Priestia megaterium: one gene and its partner. The protein of the gene in region 1 binds, or shares a complex with, the protein of each later gene. Links are inferred from orthologs where the notes say so. Each region holds a gene or a part of one and is shown on either strand. Other genes may lie near its edges. The genes, in order: dnaG and dnaB.

Region 1 (11,766 bases):
AGACCCATGTTTCCTTCTTGAATTAAATCAAGAAACAGCATACCGCGTCCAACATAGCGTTTAGCTATACTTACAACAAGACGTAAGTTTGCTTCAGCAAGACGACGTTTCGCTTCTTCATCGCCTTCTTCAATACGTTTTGCTAAATTGATTTCTTCCTCTGCCGACAATAAGTCAACGCGTCCGATTTCTTTTAAGTACATACGAACTGGATCATTAATTTTCACACCAGGAGGTACACTTAAATCATTTAAATCAAACTCTTCTTCTTTTGACAGTTCTTGAATATCGGGATCGGCATCGTCATCATTTGCTTCAGATTCACTCATTACTTCAACACCTTGTTCTCCAAGGTATTCATAATATTCATCCATTTGATCGGATTCAATTTCGAAGTTCGCCATACGCTCTGCAATTTCTTCGTATGTTAGCACACCACGTTTTTTTCCGATTTCGGTCAATTGATCTTTTACTTGTTCAATTGTTAAATCTGAATCAAGTTGTTTTGATTGAGCTGATTTTTCAGCCATCAGATCCCCTCCTTCCAAAATTTTAAGGAAAACCTTCTAAAAGTGGGACTAATACGCAACATCGTTTATTTTAACGTTTTTTTCAACTGTAAAATTTCCATTGCTATTGTCGCAGCTTTTAAATAATCTTTTTGACGCTCTGCTTCTTGCTTTTCTGCTTCTTTTTTTTCTATCGCTACCCTTTGTGGATAAATCAATATCGTTTGGATATAATCATTCAAAGCTTGCTCCGACAATTCATCATTGATTGACATCATCGCCAATTCTGAAGCTAGACTAGACAACGAAGATTCGGGCAACCGCTCAATAAATCCGCTCGGATTAGGCTCGTGTCCTTCCTCGTAATAGGCATACAAATATAGAACAAGCGCACGATGTTCTTCGACATTGAACTGACCTTGAAGTCGGTCTTGAATTCTAAATGCTACATCCTTATCTTTCAACATATGAGCGATCAAAAAACGTTCTGCATTTTGATAAGCCGGTAATAAGCTTCTCTTTACGACTGGTTGTCTATTTATATTATTTCGATTTGGAGAATCATTATCCTTTTTCTTTTTTTCCGTTCGATACACTTGATACTGCTGTTCTTTAAGCGCATCTAATGAAATGGAAAACTCTTGTGCCAATTGGCGTAAATAATGATCTCGCTCTACAGCTTTTGTAAGGAGGCTTATTTCTTTCAAAACGTCTTCAATGTATTGCATACGTTCAGATTCATTTTGTAGATTTCGCTTTCGGCGGAGATACCTCATTTGAAATGCCATAAAGGTCAAGCTGCTATTAATAACATCATTTTGAAACTTCTCTGCCCCGTATTCTTTAATATAATCATCCGGGTCATAACCATCCGGCATCACAGCAATCTTAACGGTACAACCCACATTTGTTAAGATAGCAGTTGCTTTGTGCGCTGCTTCAATTCCAGCAGAATCTGCATCATAGCAAATGATAACGGACTCTACATTTCGGCGAATAATTTTGGCTTGTTCTTCTGTTAAGGCAGTTCCCATTGTTGCAATTGCGTTTGGGCACCCCGCTTTAACAGCTGAAATAACATCTGCAAATCCTTCAAATAAAATAACCTGCTGATTTTTGCGTATATGTTTTTTAGCGCGGTGAAAGTTGTAGAGTGTGCGACTTTTGTTAAAAATAGAAGTTTCGGGACTGTTTAAATATTTAGGCTGCCCTTTTATCTCTTTTAGCAGGCGCCCTGAAAATGCAATTGTTTTGCCTTGCAAGTCAGCAATAGGAAACATAATTCGATCGCGAAAACGATCAAAGTACGTTTCATCTTGGTTGCGTTTAATGATTAAACCTGCATGTTCCATCTCTTGCGGATTAAACCCACGTTTTGTTAAGAACTTACTTACAAATTCCCACGAATCTAAAGCAAAACCTATCTCAAATTCATCGATAATTTCTCGTGAAAACCCTCGATTTATTAAATAATCATAAGCATCTTGGCCTTCTTTTGTATTTACCAATAAATGATGGTAAAATTTCTTTAAAAGCTCGTGTGCTTCAATCATTTTATTGCTAGGCTTTTGATTATCTTCTTCATGAGGATGTATCTCATGTTCAAAAGGAATATCTCCTTTTTCAGCAAGCTGCTGAGCTGCTTCCGTGAAGGACAGTCCTTCTAATTCCATTATGAATGAAAATGAATTCCCTCCTGCACCGCATCCAAAGCAATGATAAATTTGTTTATCAGGCGATACTGAAAAAGATGGTGTGCTTTCCCCATGAAACGGACAGAGTCCAAAATAATTGCGCCCTTGTTTTTTTAGTTGTACATAATCGCTTATGACGTCGACAATATCTACTGAATGCCGAATACGGTCGATTACTTCATCAGGAATTCGATTTGCCATAGTAACAGCTCCGTATTTCATATAATATTCTTCACTAAGTGCTAAATTCCTGCAAGTTTCGACAACATTTTTTCAAAAGCTTGAATGAAATGCTGGCGATCTTCTTCACTAAATGCCTTCGGGCCTTTAGTATGACGCCCTGATCGTCGCTCTTTTGCAGAAACATAGCGAAAGAAAAGCACCGTATTCATTTCGTCGTCATTATAGTACTTTCCACGAGGAGACAGTGCATAAACCCCTCGACTTACTAACATGCTTGCCAAGCCAGTATCTTGAGTTACGACAATATCCTGCTTGGCTGCGTGATTTAAAATATATAAATCTGCGGCTTCCTTTTCTGCATCCACATAGACCCATTTTCCTGGTGTAGGATTTGTTTGCATGTGAGCATAGGAAGCAACAAACACAAGCTCGATGTCATATGTATGTGTAAGTTCAACGATTTCTGCTTTGACAGGGCATGCATCAGCATCGACAAAAACTTTACTTTTTCTTTTGCTATAACTCTGTATTCTACATCCCTCCAGAGATTCCTTCTAACAAATTGTTATTTCCTGTAGATGGCATTTGTCGAATACTTTTTTCGATTTTGACTTGACTTTTATATAAATAGTTTATTCGTTCTTAACAAAGTCTAAACCTAAAACTATTCTTTTTTATCACAATTTTTTATTATAATATAAACAACCTATATTTTCTATACCAAAGTCACTTGTTTTTAAAAGTTCTGTCATATTCATCTTTGGTATATTTTCTTAGGCTTACAGCATACAAACATAAGAAAGCAATCTCCTTTATATTACGCACGGAGGAGATCCATCGTTTATTTCTTTTTGATGGTATTGAGAATGATACCGGCTGTTTCTTCTACGGCCCTGTTGGATACGTCAACCACTTCACAGCCAATCTTATCTACAATCCCTTGAAAAAATTCAAGTTCTTCTTTAATACGACCAATATTAGCATAAATTGCTTTATCGTTTAGACCAAGAGACTTTAAACGCTCTTTACGAATATCGTTTAATTTTTCGGGACTAATAGTAAGCCCTATACACTTCTCAGGTGATACGTGAAACAGCTCTTCTGGTGGATCTACTTCAGGTACAATCGGAACATTGGCTACTTTCAAACGCTTGTGTGCTAAAAATTGAGAAAGAGGCGTTTTAGACGTTCTTGATACACCGATTAATACGATATCCGCTCTAAGAATTCCTCTCGGATCACGCCCATCATCATATTTCACTGCAAATTCAATCGCTTCTACTTTCTTAAAATAATCTTCGTCTAATTTTCTAGCCATACCAGGCTCATAGCGAGGAGAAAGTTGATAAGAAGATTGAATTTTATCAATTAAAGGTCCAATAATATCAAATACCTCTACCCCGTTCTTGGACGCTTCTTGAATTAAAAATTCTCTCATTTCGGGCTTTACTAACGTAAAGCCAATAATAGCGTTGTTCAACTTTGCTACTGAAACCACTTCTGAAAGTGTTGCGATGTCCTCTACATAAGGTACTCTTTTAATTACAAAGTCTGTCATATTGAACTGACTAGAGGCAGCCTTTACAACTAGTTCAGCTGTCTCACCTACAGAATCCGAAATGACATAAAGACATGGGTTGTTCATATTTTGTGCATCCCCTTTTTAATCCTTTTTCACTTATAATACTTCATCATTTGCTAATGCTACTAGTAATTTTGTAATATTTGTTTTGGTAATGCGTCCCACCACTTCAAAATTGCCGTCTCCCTCTTTAATAACGGGCATAGCATCAATCTGTTTTTCAATTAAGATCTTAGCAATATCAATTAACAAATCTTCGCGATAGCAATATGTAATGTTGGGCATTCTCGTCATGATAATATGAACAGGAATAGATGTGAGCTCTTGCTTTCCGATACTCGCGCGCAATAAATCTTTACGCGACAGTACTCCCACTAGCTGTGATTTCTCATCCACTACAAAAAGGGTCCCCACGTCTTCTAGAAACATTGTACAAATAGCATCATATACCGACACATTTTCGTTCACGACTACAGGGATAGACTGATACTCTTGCACCTGTATTTTTTTTATTTTATCTGTAAGAAGCTGTGCTCCTGTTTTACCTGTGTAAAAGTAACCTACGCGCGGTCGCGCTTCTAGATAACCAGCCATTGTTAAAATAGCAAGGTCCGGTCTTAGCGTGGCCCGCGTAAGGCTAAGCTGATCTGCAATATGCTCGCCTGTAATAGGGCCTTCGTCTTTGACAATTTGTAAAATTTGTTCTTGTCGTTTGTTCAGTTCGATTGTACTCACCACCTAATCATTAAATGTGACATACTATTTATAAAACATTATATACTTTTTAAGCAAAAGTAAAAGCTATAACTTATTAATTTTAGCATTTTATCTTTTTAGAATGCCGTTTATTTTACCATGGCTTCTCAAAAAAAGCAGACATTACGCTTACAATAAGCGAAACTACCCCTTCGCTCCACAGTAAAAAGGGTGTCCTCTACACACTACGAGGCACCCTAGCGACAGCAATTCCTTGCATATCACTGATTATCTTTTCTATTTCTCATCAGAGAGCGATTGTTTTAAAGACTCCATCTGATTCAAAAACCGCTTTGTTTTTAAAAACAATCCTGAATATTCTTCATAATATTGATCAATTACAAACTTTAATTGTTTTTTTGTTTCGGGTTTAACAGAAATAGAACCTAACCGCTTTAAATCAATGTAATAAAATAGCCTTAATAGTTTAACCGTCATCGGACTAATTTTCAAATGATAAGGATCTTTTTCTAAGCATCGATGACAAATAAACCCGCCTTCTCGAATGGAAAAATGAAAGGTTCCTTCACCTTGATGGCAGACTGCACATTCATTTAATGTAGGATGAAGACCTAGAACGTTTAACATTTTCATTTCATAAATAAATGTTAAGATCTCTGCATCATACTCTTCGTTCATATAATGAATGGTTTGATGCAGCAGTTCAAATAGAAATGGATTTGGTTTATTGTTCTCAGTAGCTTTATCTGTTAATTCAAGAATATAAGAAGCATACGCTGTTGTGAAGATATCTTCGCGTATGCTTCTCATAGATGAGATAACTTCTCCTTGATGGAGAGTACCCATTCCTGAACCTGCTTGTATAAAAAAGTATCCATACGTAAATAATTGTGTGACGGAAGCTAAGCGACTACTGGGCTTTTTTGCCCCTCTTGCCATGAGACCCACTTTTCCGAGTTCACGTGAATAAATGGTGACAATTTTATTTGATTCACCGTAATCATTCGTTCGAATGACAATTCCTTCACACTTTTTAAACAATCATCATCACCGCCATCTTACAGAAGGCTAAGACAAGGGAGAATTGAGACTTTCGCTGTTGTCCTCATATGTTTCGGGTCTTTCTTTCACTTCATTTTCAAGTTCCTTAAAAATGAGATAAGTATCAATGCTACCTGTTTGTGAAAAAATGTTCCAAGTAAAATTCAACATAGAACTCCCACCTTTCTAACCATAAAGATCAGATACATATTTCAATTCCTTATGTTTAGAATAGCCTTCCGACGTAAAATCATGTAACACAATTTTTTACAAATCACCTTCTTTTATGAAGGGATATAAATCGACGCAAACAAGAACTCAAATGATTAATATTCGTCTTCTCTAAATCCAAAGTCACGGAGATGCGACGCTCGGTTTCGCCAATCTTTTTGTACTTTTACCCATAGTTCTAAAAATACTTTTGAACCTAAAAGGGCTTCAATGTCTGCTCTTGCTTTTCTTCCTACCTCTTTTAACATCTTTCCTTGCTTTCCAATTACGATGCCTTTTTGTGAATCTCTTTCGACGATAATTGTAGCCCCGACGTAAACAGCGCCATTATCTCGTCTTTGCATAGAATCCATCACAACGGCAATAGAATGAGGTATTTCTTCCCTCGTTGCATGCAGCACTTTTTCACGAATTAATTCCGTAATAATAAAGCGCTCTGGGTGATCTGTTACCTGATCTGCCGGGTAATATTGCGGACCTTCCGGCAATCGCTGCTTGATTTGATCAAGCAAACGCTCCACGTTATTTCCTTGTAAAGCTGAAATTGGCACAATTTCAGCAAAAGGATATAAGTCTTTATAATTCGTGATAATTGAAAACAATTCGTCTGGATGAATTTCATCAATTTTATTAATCACAAGGAAAACAGGCGTTTTTGTATCTTTTAAACGCTCGATAATAAATTCATCGCCTCGACCTAAGCCTTCTGTTGCGTTAATCATAAATAAAATTAAATCTACTTCTTTAAGCGTATTTTGTGCTACCTTCATCATAAAGTCGCCTAATTTATGCTTTGGTTTGTGAATTCCTGGTGTATCTATAAACACAATTTGCGCCTGATCTTCCGTGTACACACCCTGAATTTTATTTCTAGTTGTTTGCGGTTTGTCACTCATAATCGCAATCTTTTGACCAATCACTCGGTTCAAAAAAGTTGATTTCCCTACGTTTGGTCTTCCAATAATTGAAACAAAACCTGACTTAAATTCATTATTACTCATGTAAATCCTCCGATGAAAATGCTCCTGGAAGTAATTCTTCCACAGTTAGTTCTTGTATGTCATTTTTTAAATTGGTTAATATAACTTTCATTTCTTTTGGACAAAGCTCAGAGATTACTTGTCTGCATGCTCCACACGGAGAAACAGGACGATCAGTATCAGCTACTACAACAAGTGCTTTATACTCTTTATCTCCTTCTGAATAGGCTTTAAATAAAGCCGTACGCTCAGCACAATTGCACATGCTATAAGCTGCATTTTCAATATTGCAGCCGCGATAAACCTTTCCATCTTTCGTCAATAAAGCTGCACCAACTTTAAATTTTGAATACGGTACATAAGCCATTTCACGAGCTTTTTTCGCCTCATCAATCAGTCCGGTCTTATCCATTTATCCGCTCTCCTTTTGCGCTTCTACATGTCTTTTAACTTGTCCTTTTTTATTATACCACGGGGGTGTAAAGAACCAAAAAGAATCCTTTTTAAAACAAATACTTTAAGAAAATAATTCCTCCTATAAGGACAGCAAAACACGCATAGACCAACACCGCGGCTGCGGCTGCATCTTTTGCGTGTTTTGCTAGTATGTGATATTCAGGAGAAACTAAATCAACAACTTTTTCAACCGCTGTATTCATTAACTCTAAGCTGAACATGCCTGCAATCAGAAGCAGCACAACCGTCCATTCACCAGCTGTAATTGACAGCACGGCTCCTAAGAGAAGGACGATGAAAGAAGCTGCTACGTGAATTTGCATATTTCTCTGTGTTTTACAAACATAGAGAAACCCCTCTATTGCATAACCAAAGCTACTGACAACTTTAGCTATCCCTTTTTTATCGCGAGAGTCCATATTGTTCTAAAATATCTTTTTGACGTGTAAACATCTCTTTTTCATCTTCTGATGTTTCATGGTCATACCCAAGCAAGTGCAAGAAACCGTGAACCGTTAAGAATCCTAGCTCCCTCATAAACGAGTGATTGTATTCTTCTGCTTGCTCATGAGCTTTTGGAATCGAAATGACAATATCCCCCAGGACTCTTGGCATCTCATCTCCGATAATTTGCATTTCATCTTCGCCCATTTCTTCTAGCGCAAACGATATTACATCCGTTGGCTGATTTTTATGGCGGTATTGATGATTGATTTCTTGAATTCGATCATTATCCACAAATGTAACGGATACTTCTGCATCCTCTTGAAGATTTTCATATATAGCAGCGGCTTCAAGCAGCTTCTCAAGCTCTTTTTGCTGCTCTTTACTCACTTCGTTTGTTTCATCAATAAAATCAATAACTAAACTCATACCTTCACCTTCTCTTTTTTTATCTCTGGATATTCAATTCGGGAATGAAAAATCCCATTTAAAGTTTCACATAGTGCTTGGCGAATTAACTCTAGCTCTTTGAGCGTTACGTTACACTCGCTAAGCTGCTCATCCTGCAAGCGATCTTTAATAATATTTCGCACCAAGTTCTCAATCTTTTCCGGAGTTGGATTGGACATTGACCTTACGGCTGCTTCTACACTATCAGCTATGCAAATAACCGCTGCTTCTTTTGACTGAGGCTTTGGTCCAGGATAGCGATATTCTTTTTCATCAATTTTTTCTTCTGTTTGTTCAAGTGCCTTATGATAGAAAAACTTAAGCAGGGTCGTTCCGTGATGCTGCTCTGCAATATCTACAATCTCTTTTGGAAACTTGTGATTTCGCAAAATGGTCGCTCCATCTGTAGCATGTGCGATTATAATATTTTTACTAGTCTTCGGACTTAGTTTATCATGCGGATTGGTAATATTCATTTGATTTTCAATAAAATACTGCGGTCGCTTCGTTTTACCAATATCGTGGTAATAAGCCCCCACTCTCGCTAATAAACCGTTAGCTCCTATCGTTTCGCACGCCGCTTCAGATAAGTTTGCCACCATTACACTGTGATGATACGTTCCCGGTGTTTCGGTTAAGATTTTACGTAATAGCGGATGATTAGGACTCGATAATTCAATCAGCTTCATCGTAGATAAAATGCCAAATCCACTTTCAAAAAACGGAAGCAAACCTATAGCTAAAACGGAAGCAATAACACCAGATGCAATTGACATCATGCTGTAATAGCCAAGCTCTACAGTACCAATTTGGCCATTTTTAATAAAAATAATAGCAAAGCTAATAATTACGTTTACCATAGCCACAAATAGACCTGCCTGCAAAATCCGTGAACGCCTGTGCTGCCTGCTTAAAAATAAAATAGCAGCAATATTGCTAATTAAAAAGTAAATCCCAATGTTCATATTAAACGAGGTTGTCAATTCACCATTAAAAATAATGCTTCCACAAATAGCAAATACAATACTTGATAAAATAGCAATGCGTTCATCCATTAAAATTCGAATCAGCAAACCTCCCACCGCAACAGGAGCTAAGAAACCAATTTCCGATAAATCAATTTGTTGAAACAAGCTTAAGATTTTCATGAGGCCAATCGTAATGGTTGCTACCAATACATACAACAACAAGGGCTGATATGTCTTGGTGTGAAATTCACGCAAATAGTAAATGAGGCCGGCTATCATCATCACAATCAGCAAAGCTAATCCCGCAAAAGGCTGAATAGATCCTTTATTATTCAACAATCCCGCGAGCTGGAGCTGACGATATATATCAGGATTAATAAGCTGATTTTCTTCTACAATAATCTGACCTTGTTTAATTCGAACAGGCTCCACTTTTTCCACAGCTGCTTGACGGTTTTCAGCTGTTTTTTTGGGATCATAAATCACATTTGGAATGATAGCGAATTTAGCAATTGCATTCATTGAATCCTTTAGGGAGTTGCTGACATTGGTGTAAACAAGCTGACCTTCTACCTGGTCTTTTTTCTCTTCTACATCGCTAATCTTCACTTGATCTTTCATCACATGATGAACGGCTGTAACTACAGCGTCTTTCGCAATCGATAAATCACTGTTAGAAGACTGAAGCAGCTGCTTGATGGTATCCTTTGGCAAGTTTTTTTGAATGTCTTCAGGAAGCTTATCCTCTAGCATTTTTTGTTTGGTTTTTAATACGGCATCGATACTGTCATCTTCATGATCTTCTTTTTCATATTTTGTATTAACTTCCATCATCGCATCAAAAATAGATGCAACAAGATCGACTTGGTTCTGTGCGTATTCTGTTTTTTGTGTATACACATCTTCAACGGCTTGTTCTGCCTCTGCCCGTTTTTTCTCTGTGCTCTCTTTATCTTCAATGGTAACGGGTGAGTAAATGGTTTGCGGGGAAATAGACAGTAGTCTAAGATCTAATTCCTGCGGCTTTACATTGCTATACATAGACGCAAACATCATTATACCTAACAAGGCATATAACCCAATTTGAATTAACCGTAATCGCTCGATCTGTGCCATTGTTTGCTTGATTATCCGAAACGTTGACACAAACGTACCCCCTTTTACAAAAAATAGACCCTATTAAGAAAGGGTCTTTTGGTCAGCGTGTTCGTACGCTTGAATGATACGTCCCACAAGTGGATGGCGCACAACATCTGACTGTTCTAGATGAACAAACGAAATACCTTTAACATTGGTCAGGATTTTCGAGACAGCCGCTAGACCAGACTGAGCTCCTTTTGGTAAATCAATTTGTGAAATATCTCCTGTAATCACCATTTTAGACCCAAATCCTAGTCGTGTTAAAAACATCTTCATTTGCGCCATCGTGGTGTTTTGTGCTTCGTCTAAGATAACAAACGCATCATCTAGTGTACGACCTCGCATATAAGCAAGGGGTGCTATTTCAATAACTCCGCGTTCGATTAGGCGTTGCGTATGTTCTGTTCCTAATACATCATGTAATGCATCGTACAGAGGCCGCAAGTACGGATCTACTTTTTCTTTCAAATCTCCTGGCAAGAAGCCAAGACTTTCACCTGCTTCAACAGCAGGACGTGTTAAAATAATACGCTGTACGTGACCATTTTTAAGAGCATTAACGGCCATGACAACGGCTAAATACGTTTTACCCGTACCAGCAGGCCCAATTCCAAATACCAAATCATTTTTCTTAATAGCAGAAATGTAGTGACTTTGTCCTAATGTCTTAACACGAATAGTCTTACCTTTTACGTTTTTACCAATCTCTTCTTCATATACATCTTCAAAAAACTCGAGAGAATTTTTCTTAGCTAATTGAATCGCATACACAACATCTCGTTCAGATATGGAAATATTTTTGCGGATAATGTTCAGTAACTTTTTAAGCATTTCTTCCACTAGCTGAACATTTTCTGTACTTCCGGAGACTACAACAGTCTCACCTCTTGAAATGATCGAGACCTGCATTTCTTCTTCAATTCGCTTTAAATTCGCATCTTGTACGCCAAATAATGAAATGGCTTCGTTTGAATCATCAAGTTGTACGTTAATTGTTACTAGCTGTTCTGACATTCATCAATCTCCTTGAATAATTGGTTGAGTGTTCGCAATATTTTCTATAACTTGGTAATGTATTGATAATCTAACTTTACCATTGTCCTGTTCTTGGTGCAAAACTTTTTCACCTTTTATTTTAGCATCCTCACCTAAAGTTGATAGTAATTTTTTTCGACCGATTTCCAAAGCTTTTTCCACCGCCTCTTGTTTAGAATAGACGCGCTGCGAATTCTGTTCTTCTCGTACAGCAACTTTCTCATACGACAGAGGTAATTTCCATTTAAAAAAATAGAGTGGATGCTCCACTTTTTCTGTCACCTTTGAGCCGTATTTCTCTTTGTTAAAAGCCCAAAGAGGCATTTTAAAAGCTTG
Region 2 (11,695 bases), 710 kb from region 1 along the record:
CGCATCATTTAATACTACTGATGTATCAACAACATATTTTGCAACTTGTTGACCATACTCATAGTACTCATCTAAAATTTCTTCTAATGTAAAGCCTTCTACTTCATACATTTTTTCAAGAAGGCGATTCTTTTCAGCTAAGTTTTGTGTTAATTTTGCTTCAAATACTTCACGGTCTAGTAAATCGGCAATTCGAATACCAACACGTGCTGCTTTATCCATATAAGCTGGTCCAATACCTTTTTTCGTTGTACCAATCTTATTTTCACCTTTACGTTCTTCTTCAACTTCATCTAATTTTAAATGATATGGAAGAATCACATGAGCTCGGTTACTAATACGTAAGTTTTCTGTTGTTACACCGCGATCATGTAAGTATTTTAATTCTTGAACAAGTGCTTTTGGATCAACAACCATACCGTTTCCAATTACACACGTTTTGTCATTATAAAAAATACCTGAAGGAATTAAATGTAACTTATAAGTTTCACCATTAAACTTAATTGTGTGACCTGCATTGTTCCCACCTTGGTAACGTGCAATCACTTCTGCATTTTCTGATAGGAAGTCTGTAATCTTCCCTTTTCCTTCATCTCCCCATTGTGTTCCTACTACAACGACTGAAGACATATCTTAAGCACCTCCGCTTAGTAAGCAACAGCTCACTACGACATAATTTAACCATGGATAAGTGTATCAATTTATCACACTAAAGTCAATTAAATCCGAACGATTTAACAAAAGTTATTACAAATATATCGTATTTTGCGGAACGAATGCGATAACAATAAAATAAAACCTCTCATATTGAGAGGTTTTATGCACCAGGCGGCACTCCTGCGTCATCAAAGCGCCGCTCGAGATTAACGAATTTATTGTATTCTTTTACAAAGGCAAGCTGTACGGTTCCAACTGGACCGTTACGCTGCTTGGCTATAATAATCTCGATAATATTTTGATTTTCTGTGTCTTTTTCATAATAGTCTTCACGATATAAGAAAGCTACGATATCGGCATCCTGCTCAATACTTCCGGATTCACGGATATCAGACATCATCGGTCGCTTATCTTGTCTCTGCTCTACGCCACGGGAAAGCTGTGATAAGGCGATAACAGGAACTTCTAATTCACGGGCTAAAGCTTTTAACGCACGCGAAATTTCAGATACTTCCTGCTGTCGGTTTTCTCCGCTTCGTCCATTACCTTGAATAAGCTGTAAGTAGTCAATTAAAATCATCCCAAGTCCGCCTTCTTGTTTCAAGCGACGACACTTAGAACGAATTTCACCTACTCGAATACCCGGTGTATCATCAATATAAATCCCTGCATTGGACAAAGATCCCATTGCCATCGTGAGCTTTCCCCAGTCATCGGCTGTAAGCGAGCCTGTACGCAGCCTTTGTGCATCAATATTTCCTTCGGCACACAGCATCCTCATAACAAGCTGCTGAGCACCCATCTCTAAACTGAAGATTGCTACGTTCTCATCCGTTTTCGTTGCAACGTTTTGCGCAATATTTAAGGCAAAAGCCGTTTTACCTACCGATGGACGCGCCGCTACAATGATTAAATCATTTCGCTGGAACCCTGCTGTCATTCTATCTAAATCACTAAACCCAGTTGGGATACCTGTAATGTCACCTTTTCGATTGTGAAGAACTTCGATATCATCGTACGTTTGTACAAGTACATCTTTGATATTTTGAAACACACCGCTGTTTTTACGCTGTGCTACTTCTAAAATGTTTTTTTCCGCTTCATTTAATAAAACTTCCACTTCGTCTTCCCTTGCATATCCTTCTGAAGCAATATGCGTTGCAGTACGAATTAGACGGCGTAAAATCGACTTCTCTTCTACAATTTTACCGTAATATTCTACGTTTGCAGCCGTTGGAACAGAGTTAGCTAAATCACTTAAATACGATACGCCGCCAACTTCTTCTAGGATTTTTTGGTCAGCTAATTCAGACGTTACCGTTACCAAATCAACCGGTTCACCTTGGTCAGAAAGTTTCAGCATACATGTAAAGATTTTCTGGTGCGATGCCCGATAAAAATCTTCAGGTATCAGCAGTTCAGATGCTAAGGTTAAAGAAGAAGGCTCTAAGAAAATGGCCCCTAATAGCGCTTGCTCTGCTTCAATATTCTGAGGCGGAAGACGATCAGCAAAAAGATCACTCATATTTCTATGCCCCTCTTATATTCTTTCAGTATTTTCTTTCATCATAAATGTTGGCGCGAACAAATACAAGTCCGCGCCAACCCTTTATATTATTTACTTATTTCTCAATCGTACGTTTATTTTTGTTCAGTCACGTGTACCTTTACAGTAGCCGTTACTTCCGGATGTAATTTAACCGGTACATTTGTGTAGCCTAATGCGCGAATGGCATCATTTAATTCAATTTTACGCTTATCTACTTTAATTTTGTGTTTTTTCTTTAATTCTTCAGCAATTTGTTTGCTTGTGATAGAACCGAATAAACGGCCACCTTCACCAGATTTTGCTGTTAATTCAACTGTCAGTTCTTCAAGAGTTGCTTTTAACTCTTTGTTTGCTTGAAGTTCTGCAGCTGCATCTTTTTGCTCTCTATTTTTTTGTGCTTCTAATACTTTCACATTACCGCCTGTAGCTTCAACAGCATAACCATTTTTTAATAAGAAGTTATGTGCATAACCATCTGAAACATTTTTCACTTCACCTTTTTTGCCTTTTCCTTTTACATCTTTTAAGAAAATTACTTTCATGATTTTTTACCTCCATCTAAGTACTCATCAATTGCTTGTTTAAGCCTTTCTTCAGCTTCATCCAAACTAATGTCTTGAAGCTGAGTAGCAGCATTCGTTAAGTGGCCTCCGCCTTGGAGACTTTCCATAATAACTTGTACATTGATATCTCCAAGCGATCTAGCACTAATGCCAATTAGATTATCCCGTCGCTTAGAAATAACAAACGAAGCAACCACTCCGCTGATTGAAAGCAGCGTATCTGCAGCTTGCGCGATTAACACTTGATCATACATTTTGTTCGGTTCAGCGCGTGAAATGGCAATACCCGCTGTATAAATCTCTGCATGTTCAATGAAGCGTGCTCGCTGTACATATTGCGTAATATCTTCTTTTAAAAACTTTTGAACAAGAACCGTATCTGCGCCTTGAGAACGTAAAAAGGACGCTGCATCAAACGTACGAGATCCCGTGCGTAATGTAAAGCTTTTTGTATCGACAATAATACCGGCTAAAAGTGCTGTTGCTTCTAGCATATCAATTTTAAATCGTTTTGGCTGGTATTCAAGAAGCTCAGTAACGAGTTCTGCTGTCGAGGAAGCATATGGCTCCATATAGACAAGAAGAGGGTCTTCGATAAAGTCTTCTCCTCGTCTATGATGATCAATGACCACGACATTTTCAATACGATTTAATAACCTTTCTTCAATAACGAGCGACGGCTTATGCGTATCTACTACTACTAAAAGAGTATCATCACTCACAAGATTTAAGGCTTCTTCAGGCGTAATAAATCGTTCCCACAGGCCTTCTTTCTTTTTAATCTCTTCTAGCATTCGCTGAACACCTGTATCAATATGATCAGGATCTAATACGATAAAACCGTCTTTCTGATTTACTTGCGCTACTTTTAATATCCCAATAGCAGCTCCTACAGCATCCATATCCGGATACTTATGACCCATGATAATCACTTTTCCACTCTCTGTAATGAGCTCTTTTAACGCGTGAGAAATAACTCTGGCACGCACGCGCGTCCGTTTTTCCATTGGATTAGTCTTGCCGCCAAAGAATTTCACTTTTCCATTCGGCTGTTTAATCGCTACTTGATCTCCACCTCGGCCTAAGGCCAAATCCAAGCTAGATTGAGCTAAAGCACCCAGCTCAGGTAAATCAGCAGCACCAGCTCCGATACCAATGCTCAATGTAAGCGGTATATTTTGTTTAGACGTCTCTTCTCGAACTTGGTCTAAGATAGAAAATTTGCTTCGCTCTAAATGAATTAAGATTTGTTCATTCATAATCGCAATAAATTTCTCAGAAGACGTACGTTTAATAAAAATACCGTATTCTTGAGCCCAACTATTTAACATAGAAGTTACTTGGCTATTCAAGTTACTTTTAACTTGATCATCCATTCCTTGCGTTAGTTCATCATAATTATCTAAAAAGATAATGCCTAAACTTGTTCGTTCTTCCTCATACAATTTTTCGATTTCTATTTGCTCTGTAATATCAAAGAAGTACAGTAAGCGCTCGTCTCGTTTAATCACCACTTTGAATTTCCGATCATGCAACGTGACAACTTCTGTTTCCACTTCTTGTTTGATCAGTGGAATAATACTCTCTGCCACATCGTATAATGATCTTCCCACTAGTGTGTCTTCACCCAGACAAGATGCTAGAAAAGGATTGGTCCATTCAATTTGATATTCATCATTAAATAGCATAATCCCAATCGGCATTTCCATTAATGCCTCTTCGCCTACTTTTTTCAACCGATGAGACAGCATTGAAATATAGGTTTCAAACTCATCGGACAGCATTCGCTCCATTCTCATGTATAGAAAAAGACAGGCTAATAGTAATATAAAGCCTATCATTCCTATGATCCAATTATGATAGGTCACGATACCTACTAAAATCAGGGCTATACTATACAATGAGTAAAATGGATAGCGAATGACATTCTTTTTTGTAAAGACAGGCATCCATTTCAGCTCCTACTTTTTTAAGTTCCACAATATCTACTTTTTTGTGTCTAATTGTTTTCTTAAATTAAATCCTAAATCAATTATACCTAAGATGCGCACAATTTGAAGGATAATTGGAATAATTAATGCTAAAATTGTTACAACAATTGGAATTGCTTTGGCATACCCTTTTTGATGTGAGAAATAGAAAATAAAAGAGATCCCTTGTAACACGACTAGCATTTGCAGTCCCATCACGATGTTGATAATAGCTACGTACATAAATGTACCTTGTTCAATATTAAAAGATGGGAAAGATAAGATTAATGCAATCAAATAATACCATAGAATACTTTTAGGAAGTTTAAATTCACGAAAAGGCGGGAATGCTTGCACCTCATAACCTGTTCTTTTAAGAATAGGCGTAGCAATAAGCTGAGAGAAAAAGGCTAGAATAACTCCACCCATAACAATTAATAGAGGCAGCAGATTTTTAAACATATCAAATGCATCTCTCATTTGGTCAATTTGAGATTCCTTAACGTCTTGTCCTAAACTTTTCATCATTTCAATACTTTGATTAATCGATTGATCTAAAGCATTATTTATTTGCTCCATTAAATTAACATTAAAAATGACATTTGCTCCTACGAACAATAAAAGTAAACCTAAACTAAATGCAACCGTGCCGCCTAGTAAAATGGTATACCTTTTTTGTTTTTGTCGGTAAAGCATTCCTATTGCTAATCCACCAATACCAAATACAAGTGTAAAAGGAAGAGTCAATACATTTCCAAATAACAAAGTCAATAACAACCCTACTACTAAAAATAATATTGCCTTTTTCCACCCATGACGAACGGTATACACAATAAATGGAACAGCTAGCGCTAGTTGAAAAATGGTTCCCACAACAGGTATGTATAGTGAAAAAAGCAACAGCGCTACAAACAGCGCTAAAAGAGCTGCTCCTTCTGTAATATATCGAATTCCTTTCACAACTTCACCTCGTTGATATAGACTATTATTTATTTTATCGATTCAGTTCATAAGAAGCAACTATTTGACAAAAGAGCACCTATGTAATGTAAAAAGAGGCAGTAAGGGAATCCTTACTGCCTCTTTTTATACCGTTCATTATTCACCAGAAACATATGGTAATAATGCCATTTGACGAGCGCGTTTGATAGCGATCGTTAATTTACGTTGGTATTTAGCGCTTGTTCCAGTTACACGACGAGGTAAAATTTTACCACGCTCTGAAACGAATTTTTTAAGCATATCTACATCTTTGTAATCGATGTGAGTGATGCCGTTTGCTGTGAAGAAACAAACTTTACGACGTCTGTTGCGTCCACCTTTACGTCCACCTGCCATTTTGATACGCCTCCTTCCGCTTAAAAGTTTCTATAAAATTTTATACTCCGGATAATCTACTGCGAATTAAAACGGTAAATCGTCATCAGAAATGTCAATTGTCTCGCCATTATTTGCAAATGGATCATCATCAACGCGAGTATAACCTTGATTACCTGAGTTACGGTTCTGATTATCTCCAAATGGAGAGCCTTGTCCAGATCCTCCAGTGTTAGCAAAGTTACTGCGTTGCGTATCCCCACCGCCACTTTTCGGCTCTAAAAATTGCACACTTTCCGCTACAACTTCCGTTACGTATACACGACGACCGTCTTGTCCTTCGTAACTGCGAGATTGTAGTCGACCATCAACACCAGCTAAACTTCCTTTTTTAAGGAAATTGGCTGCATTTTCAGCCTGACGACGCCATACAACACAGTTGATGAAGTCAGCTTCACGTTCACCTTGCTGATTTGTAAATGTGCGGTTTACCGCTAAAGTGAATGTTGCAACCGCTGCTCCACTCGGGGTATAACGTAATTCAGGATCTTTGGTTAAGCGTCCTACGAGAATTACGCGATTCATCATCAGAACCACTCCTTAAGGAAATAAAACCCATTTATTTAAACGTTTAATTATGCTTCTTGTTTAACAACGATATGACGGATAATGTCTTCGTTGATTTTCGCAAGACGATCAAATTCAGAAACTGCTTCTGAAGTAGCCGCCACGTCAAGAATCATGTAGTAACCGTCACGGAAATCATTGATTTCGTATGCTAAACGACGTTTACCCCATTCTTTAACATTTGCGATTTCAGCACCATTATCAGTTAATACGCCGTTGAAGCGCTCAACTAATGCTTTCTTTGCTTCGTCATCAATGCTTGGACGGATGATGTACATTACTTCATACTTTCTCATCACTGTCACCTCCTTTTGGTCTAACGGCCCGAAACGGGCAAGGAGCAATAAAATATTACTCACGAATTAAAATTATAGCACACTACCCTAGGCAAAGCAATATGCATTGCGGGCTGTTTCGTAAATATACGCTAATATTTTCGCCAACGATAAAAGCCGAAAGAAGATATCTCCTTTCGGCTTTTAATCTTATACGTTAAAGCGGAAATGCATAACGTCTCCGTCTTTTACGATGTATTCTTTTCCTTCTAAACGTACTTTTCCAGCTTCACGAGCTGCTCCCATTGTTTTAGCAGCTAATAAATCCTCGTATGACACCGTTTCTGCACGAATAAATCCACGTTCAAAATCTGTATGAATAATACCTGCACACTCAGGAGCTTTCATACCTTGTGTAAACGTCCACGCGCGTACTTCTTGCTCACCAGCTGTAAAGTACGTAGCTAATCCAAGTAAATCGTACGCTGCACGTACAAGCTGATCTAGACCTGACTGTTCAATGCCTAGTTCTTCAAGGAACATTGCTTTTTCTTCTCCTTCAAGTTCAGCAATTTCAGATTCAATGCGTGCGCAAACAACAATTACTTCTGCACCTTCGCTTGCCGCATACTCACGCACTTTTGCTACATATTCGTTAGCAGATGCATCGGCTACTTCATCTTCAGCAACGTTTGCTACATAAAGAATAGGCTTAATCGTTAGCAAGTGAAATTGTTTTACTAATTTCATTTGTTCTTCTGTAAATGATACAGCACGAGCTGGCTGATCACTTTCAAATGCATTCTTTAGTTTCTCTAGAATTTCGTATTCATACATTGCTTCTTTGTCTTTTTGTTTAGCCATTTTTTGAACACGGCCAATACGTTTCTCTACCGTTTCTAAATCTGCTAAAATCAACTCTAAATTAATTGTTTCAATATCTGAGATAGGATCTACTTTTCCTGAAACGTGCGTGATGTTTTCATCTTCAAAACAACGCACAACGTGACAAATCGCATCTACTTCTCGAATATGAGATAAGAATTTATTTCCCAATCCTTCACCTTTACTAGCACCTTTTACGATTCCAGCGATATCTGTGAATTCAAATGCTGTTGGGATTGTTTTTTTAGGTTTTACAAGCTCTGTAAGTTTTTGAAGACGATGATCAGGTACTTCTACGATACCTACGTTAGGATCAATCGTACAGAAAGGGTAGTTCGCAGATTCTGCGCCCGCTTGTGTAATTGCATTAAATAATGTTGATTTTCCGACGTTAGGAAGACCAACAATTCCAGCTGTTAAAGCCATATATTTATTCACTCCTCTTTATATATCCGAAACAAGTTAACCTGTCACAATTATAGTGAGTCAACTTTTGAAATACAAGTTTGATAAAGAACCTTTAACCGCATGGGGTTAAGGTGCTTCATTTTGTCCCACCTTACAGTATAAGGCATAAACATAGAAAATGCATGAGGTTATTCCTCATGCTTTACAAGAATTTTTTTCATTTTACGTGCAAAATCACGTCTTGGAATCATTACGCTATGGCCGCAGCCTTCACATTTAATACGGATATCCATTCCCATTCGAATGATTTTCCATTCATTTGTACCGCAAGGATGAGGTTTTTTCATTTCCACAACGTCATTTAAACCAAATTCTTTTTCCGTCATCAGCTCTCTCCTCCTTATGTCCCTTTCAACGTCGACGAATGCTGTGCTTCTTCTGTACGATTATACATAACCATACGTGGAAATGGAACTTCAATTCCATGTTCATTTAGCCTTGTACGCACTTCTTTACGAATCATACGAGAAATATGGAAATGTCTCATTGGTTTTACTTCGCTTGTAATCCTCATTGTGACTTCAGTTGCATGGATATTTTGAACCCCCAGCAGTTCAGGCGTTTTCACCATATCTTCATAGCGACTTGGCAATTCTTCTAACAGGTCTAAAATCACTTGTTCTGCTTTTTGTATGTTTTCTTCATAAGAAATGCTTACATCAACGAAAGCTACGCTGTTATGTAACGAAAAATTAGTGACCTCTACAATACTGCCATTGGGTAAAATATTAATTTCGCCTGTCCAACTCTTAATCTTCGTGGTGCGCAACCCAATTTCTTCCACAGTCCCCTCAAATGTTCCTACTCGAACATAATCGCCAACGGAGAACTGATCTTCAAAGATAATAAAAAACCCCGTGATGATGTCTTTCACTAAGTTTTGAGCACCAAACCCTACCGCGAGCCCTACGATTCCAGCCCCCGCTAGCAATCCACGGACATCTACCGATAACGTTTCTAAAATCATAACTCCCGCAACGAAATAAATGGCATAAGAAAAAATATTTTGAAGCAAACGGACCATCGTAGCTTCTCGTCGCTCAGAAATACGCAGAGGGCTATTTGTGCGAACCTCTACGAATTTATTTAACGCTTTCTTTCCAATTCGAATTAAAAACATGGAAATAAGTAGAATCAACAGAATTTTTATAAATCCCTCTCCAATATGTGCCCACGTTTCTTCTTGAAAAAATGGCTCAAACACGTTCTTAAAAACCGACTTCAACGAATTCATACTACATGTAGCTCCTAACGTAACATAATCTGCATATGAGAAAGTTTTAACCTATTGTAGCAAGTTTCTACGAACTTTTGTAGCGATTTCGAAATGGATACAACAGAACGGCTGTTACTAGAAATAAATTGACGATTCCATACATTGGATACAAAACGGCAATCAAAGTAGAAAACCCTACCTTTGTAAAGGGAATCATTAAAAGTAGCCAGCAGGCTGCCAGTTTCCAAAGAGATTGCACCTTTTCAGTATGAAAACGAGCGGTCAATCCTAAAATTCCCGAAACGGCTGTCGTATAAATTGCGATAAGCAAAACAATGCTCATTAAAAACGTCATCATATAAGGAAAATCTTTAAGAATAGCGAATAATGGAATTTCATAAGAGGAAAGAAGCCCTGAAACTTGAATAAGTGATTCATTATAAATAAAGGAGAGACCTCCTAATAAAAAACCACTGCCAACACTTGCAATATAAATCTCTTTTTTGCTTTTAATTTCCTTTCCAATTGTAGATAATACCGCGACGAGAGGAAGAATATTCAAAGCCGTAAAGGTAAAAGCAGCAGGCCAATTATGCTGAAGATGCCAATTAGTTACTCCAGGATGACGTAAAACAAATGTAAGAAGTACGCCAGCTAGTCCAATCATTAAGATTGGCATAACGAAAGAATTGATAGAAAGCAGTCCACTTAATCCTCTTGAAAAAACAAAGACAATCAACGCACTAAGAGCACCAATTCCCCACCAGTAAGGAACATGCCACATTTCTAATGTCGCCCCGCCACCTGCGATCATAATCACCGTCGTCGTAAACAAATAAAAAACGATTAAAACGTCGTAGGCTGCAGCCCATTTCTTTCCTATTAATTCAATAAGCACTGGGTAAAATTGATTGGTTCGGTAGCGATAGCTGATTTGCATAATCACATTGCAAGAAATCGCAAAAATAATAGAAAATAGAAAAATAGCAAGTCCGCTTTCTTCGCCAAAAAACTGCCATAGCTCTCTCCCTGAAGCATATCCAGCGCCTATCATGGTTCCCATAATTAAGAATATCCATTTACACCCGGCTCTCCACATCGATTTTCCCCCAATCTATGAAATATATGTATAGAATCTTCAAAATCTTCGTATACTGTTACTATTATGTATAAGGAGTGGACCCTATGAATTTAAAATCTCCCTTCTTTGAGAAGACACAACATTCAACCCGCGTATTTCATGATGAAGAATCTGCTATAAAGAAGCTGAGTACACAGTTACTATCTTTACTTCCAGCACAGAAAGACAGACCAATTGTTTTTGTATGTATTGGAACGGACCGTTCAACTGGGGACTCATTGGGTCCATTAGTCGGAACGAAACTGAATGAAAAAAAGGTTTCATCTTTTCATATTTTTGGAACGTTAGAAGAGCCTGTTCATGCTGTTAATTTGAAAGAAACGTTAAAACATATTCAAAAGCTTTTCCCGAATCCTTTTATTATTGGAATTGATGCTTGTTTAGGTCGTATGAAAAGCGTAGGCTCTGCATCACTTGGAATAGGACCCGTTAAACCAGGAGCAGGGGTTAATAAAGAATTGCCGCCAGTCGGGGATATTCATATAACAGGGGTTGTCAACGTGAGCGGATTTATGGAGTTTTTCGTCTTGCAAAATACGAGGCTTCATCTTGTTATGTGCATTGCCGATTTAATTGCGAAAAGCATTGAGACTGTACACAACGAACGAGAGAAAGAGTTTAATGCTTCTCCGGTTTACCAAACTGTAAGACACTATAAACAATAAAAAAGGTTGTCCTAAAACTAGGACAACCTTTTTTATACAGAAGATTTATTGGTCTGAGAAAGATCATTAAATAATTCAAGAAGACGGTTTAAATCTTCTTTAGAGAAAAATTCGATTTCAATTTTTCCTTTTTTCTTGCTTTGTGTAATATGAACGGAGGTACCAAAGCGCTCACGGAGCTGTGTTTCACTTTGTTTTATGAATAAATCTTTATCTTTTTTGGTTTTTGATGTTTCACGTGGAACGGCTTTATTTAAGTGAGCAATATAAGCCTCTAGCTGTCTGACATTTAATTGTTCCTTGCGTATTTTTTCAACTACTTTAGGTAGAAGAGCTTTATTTTTTAAACCGACTAGCGTACG

What was found.
Region 2: the proteins of dnaG (region 1) and dnaB are in contact, whole or in part, in a crystal structure (PDB 2R6A), measured with the Geobacillus stearothermophilus proteins. The link is inferred for Priestia megaterium from one-to-one orthologs. Residues at the interface, in WP_049624496.1 of Geobacillus stearothermophilus: Lys456, Leu457, Leu458, Pro459, Ala460, Asn463, Ala464, Leu467, Leu535, Leu536, Ile537, Ala538, Gln544, Glu545, Asp548, Tyr549, His552; in WP_033016901.1 of Geobacillus stearothermophilus: Ser13, Glu15, Ala16, Gln18, Glu91, Leu92, Asp94, Ala95, Val96, Pro97, Thr98, Ala99, Ala100, Asn101, Tyr104, Tyr105, Ile108.

The regions. Positions count from the first base shown.
Region 1 is NZ_CP023317.1:4,297,657-4,309,422, forward strand. Bases 1-2,975 are described here. They hold dnaG (DNA primase), read right to left. Parts: upstream 2,405-2,975; coding sequence 596-2,404; downstream 1-595. Other genes in these bases: rpoD (RNA polymerase sigma factor RpoD), read right to left, coding at 1-530; CEQ83_RS22025 (YaiI/YqxD family protein), read right to left, coding at 2,446-2,916. Outside these bases: CEQ83_RS22030 (pyruvate, water dikinase regulatory protein), read right to left, coding at 3,228-4,031; CEQ83_RS22035 (transcriptional regulator CcpN), read right to left, coding at 4,065-4,703; DNA repair protein RecO, read right to left, coding at 4,962-5,726; CEQ83_RS22045 (YqzL family protein), read right to left, coding at 5,754-5,897; GTPase Era, read right to left, coding at 6,053-6,958; CEQ83_RS22055 (cytidine deaminase), read right to left, coding at 6,951-7,349; CEQ83_RS22060 (diacylglycerol kinase family protein), read right to left, coding at 7,441-7,812; rRNA maturation RNase YbeY, read right to left, coding at 7,796-8,266; CEQ83_RS22070 (HD family phosphohydrolase), read right to left, coding at 8,263-10,371; CEQ83_RS22075 (PhoH family protein), read right to left, coding at 10,435-11,409; sporulation protein YqfD, read right to left, coding at 11,413-11,766. UniProt on the Escherichia coli protein: RNA polymerase that catalyzes the synthesis of short RNA molecules used as primers for DNA polymerase during DNA replication.
Region 2 is NZ_CP023317.1:5,005,883-5,017,577, forward strand. The notes cover bases 1-2,904. They hold dnaB (replicative DNA helicase), read right to left. Parts: upstream 2,183-2,904; coding sequence 818-2,182; downstream 1-817. Other genes in these bases: CEQ83_RS25645 (adenylosuccinate synthase), read right to left, coding at 1-630; rplI (50S ribosomal protein L9), read right to left, coding at 2,299-2,748; CEQ83_RS25660 (DHH family phosphoesterase), read right to left, coding at 2,745-2,904. Also shown: more of CEQ83_RS25660, read right to left, coding at 2,905-4,718; CEQ83_RS25665 (YybS family protein), read right to left, coding at 4,755-5,699; rpsR (30S ribosomal protein S18), read right to left, coding at 5,838-6,077; ssb (single-stranded DNA-binding protein), read right to left, coding at 6,144-6,644; rpsF (30S ribosomal protein S6), read right to left, coding at 6,692-6,979; redox-regulated ATPase YchF, read right to left, coding at 7,169-8,269; CEQ83_RS25690 (DUF951 domain-containing protein), read right to left, coding at 8,440-8,637; CEQ83_RS25695 (mechanosensitive ion channel family protein), read right to left, coding at 8,652-9,545; CEQ83_RS25700 (YkvI family membrane protein), read right to left, coding at 9,613-10,626; spore protease YyaC, read left to right, coding at 10,713-11,333; CEQ83_RS25710 (ParB/RepB/Spo0J family partition protein), read right to left, coding at 11,366-11,695. UniProt on the Escherichia coli protein: The main replicative DNA helicase, it participates in initiation and elongation during chromosome replication. Travels ahead of the DNA replisome, separating dsDNA into templates for DNA synthesis.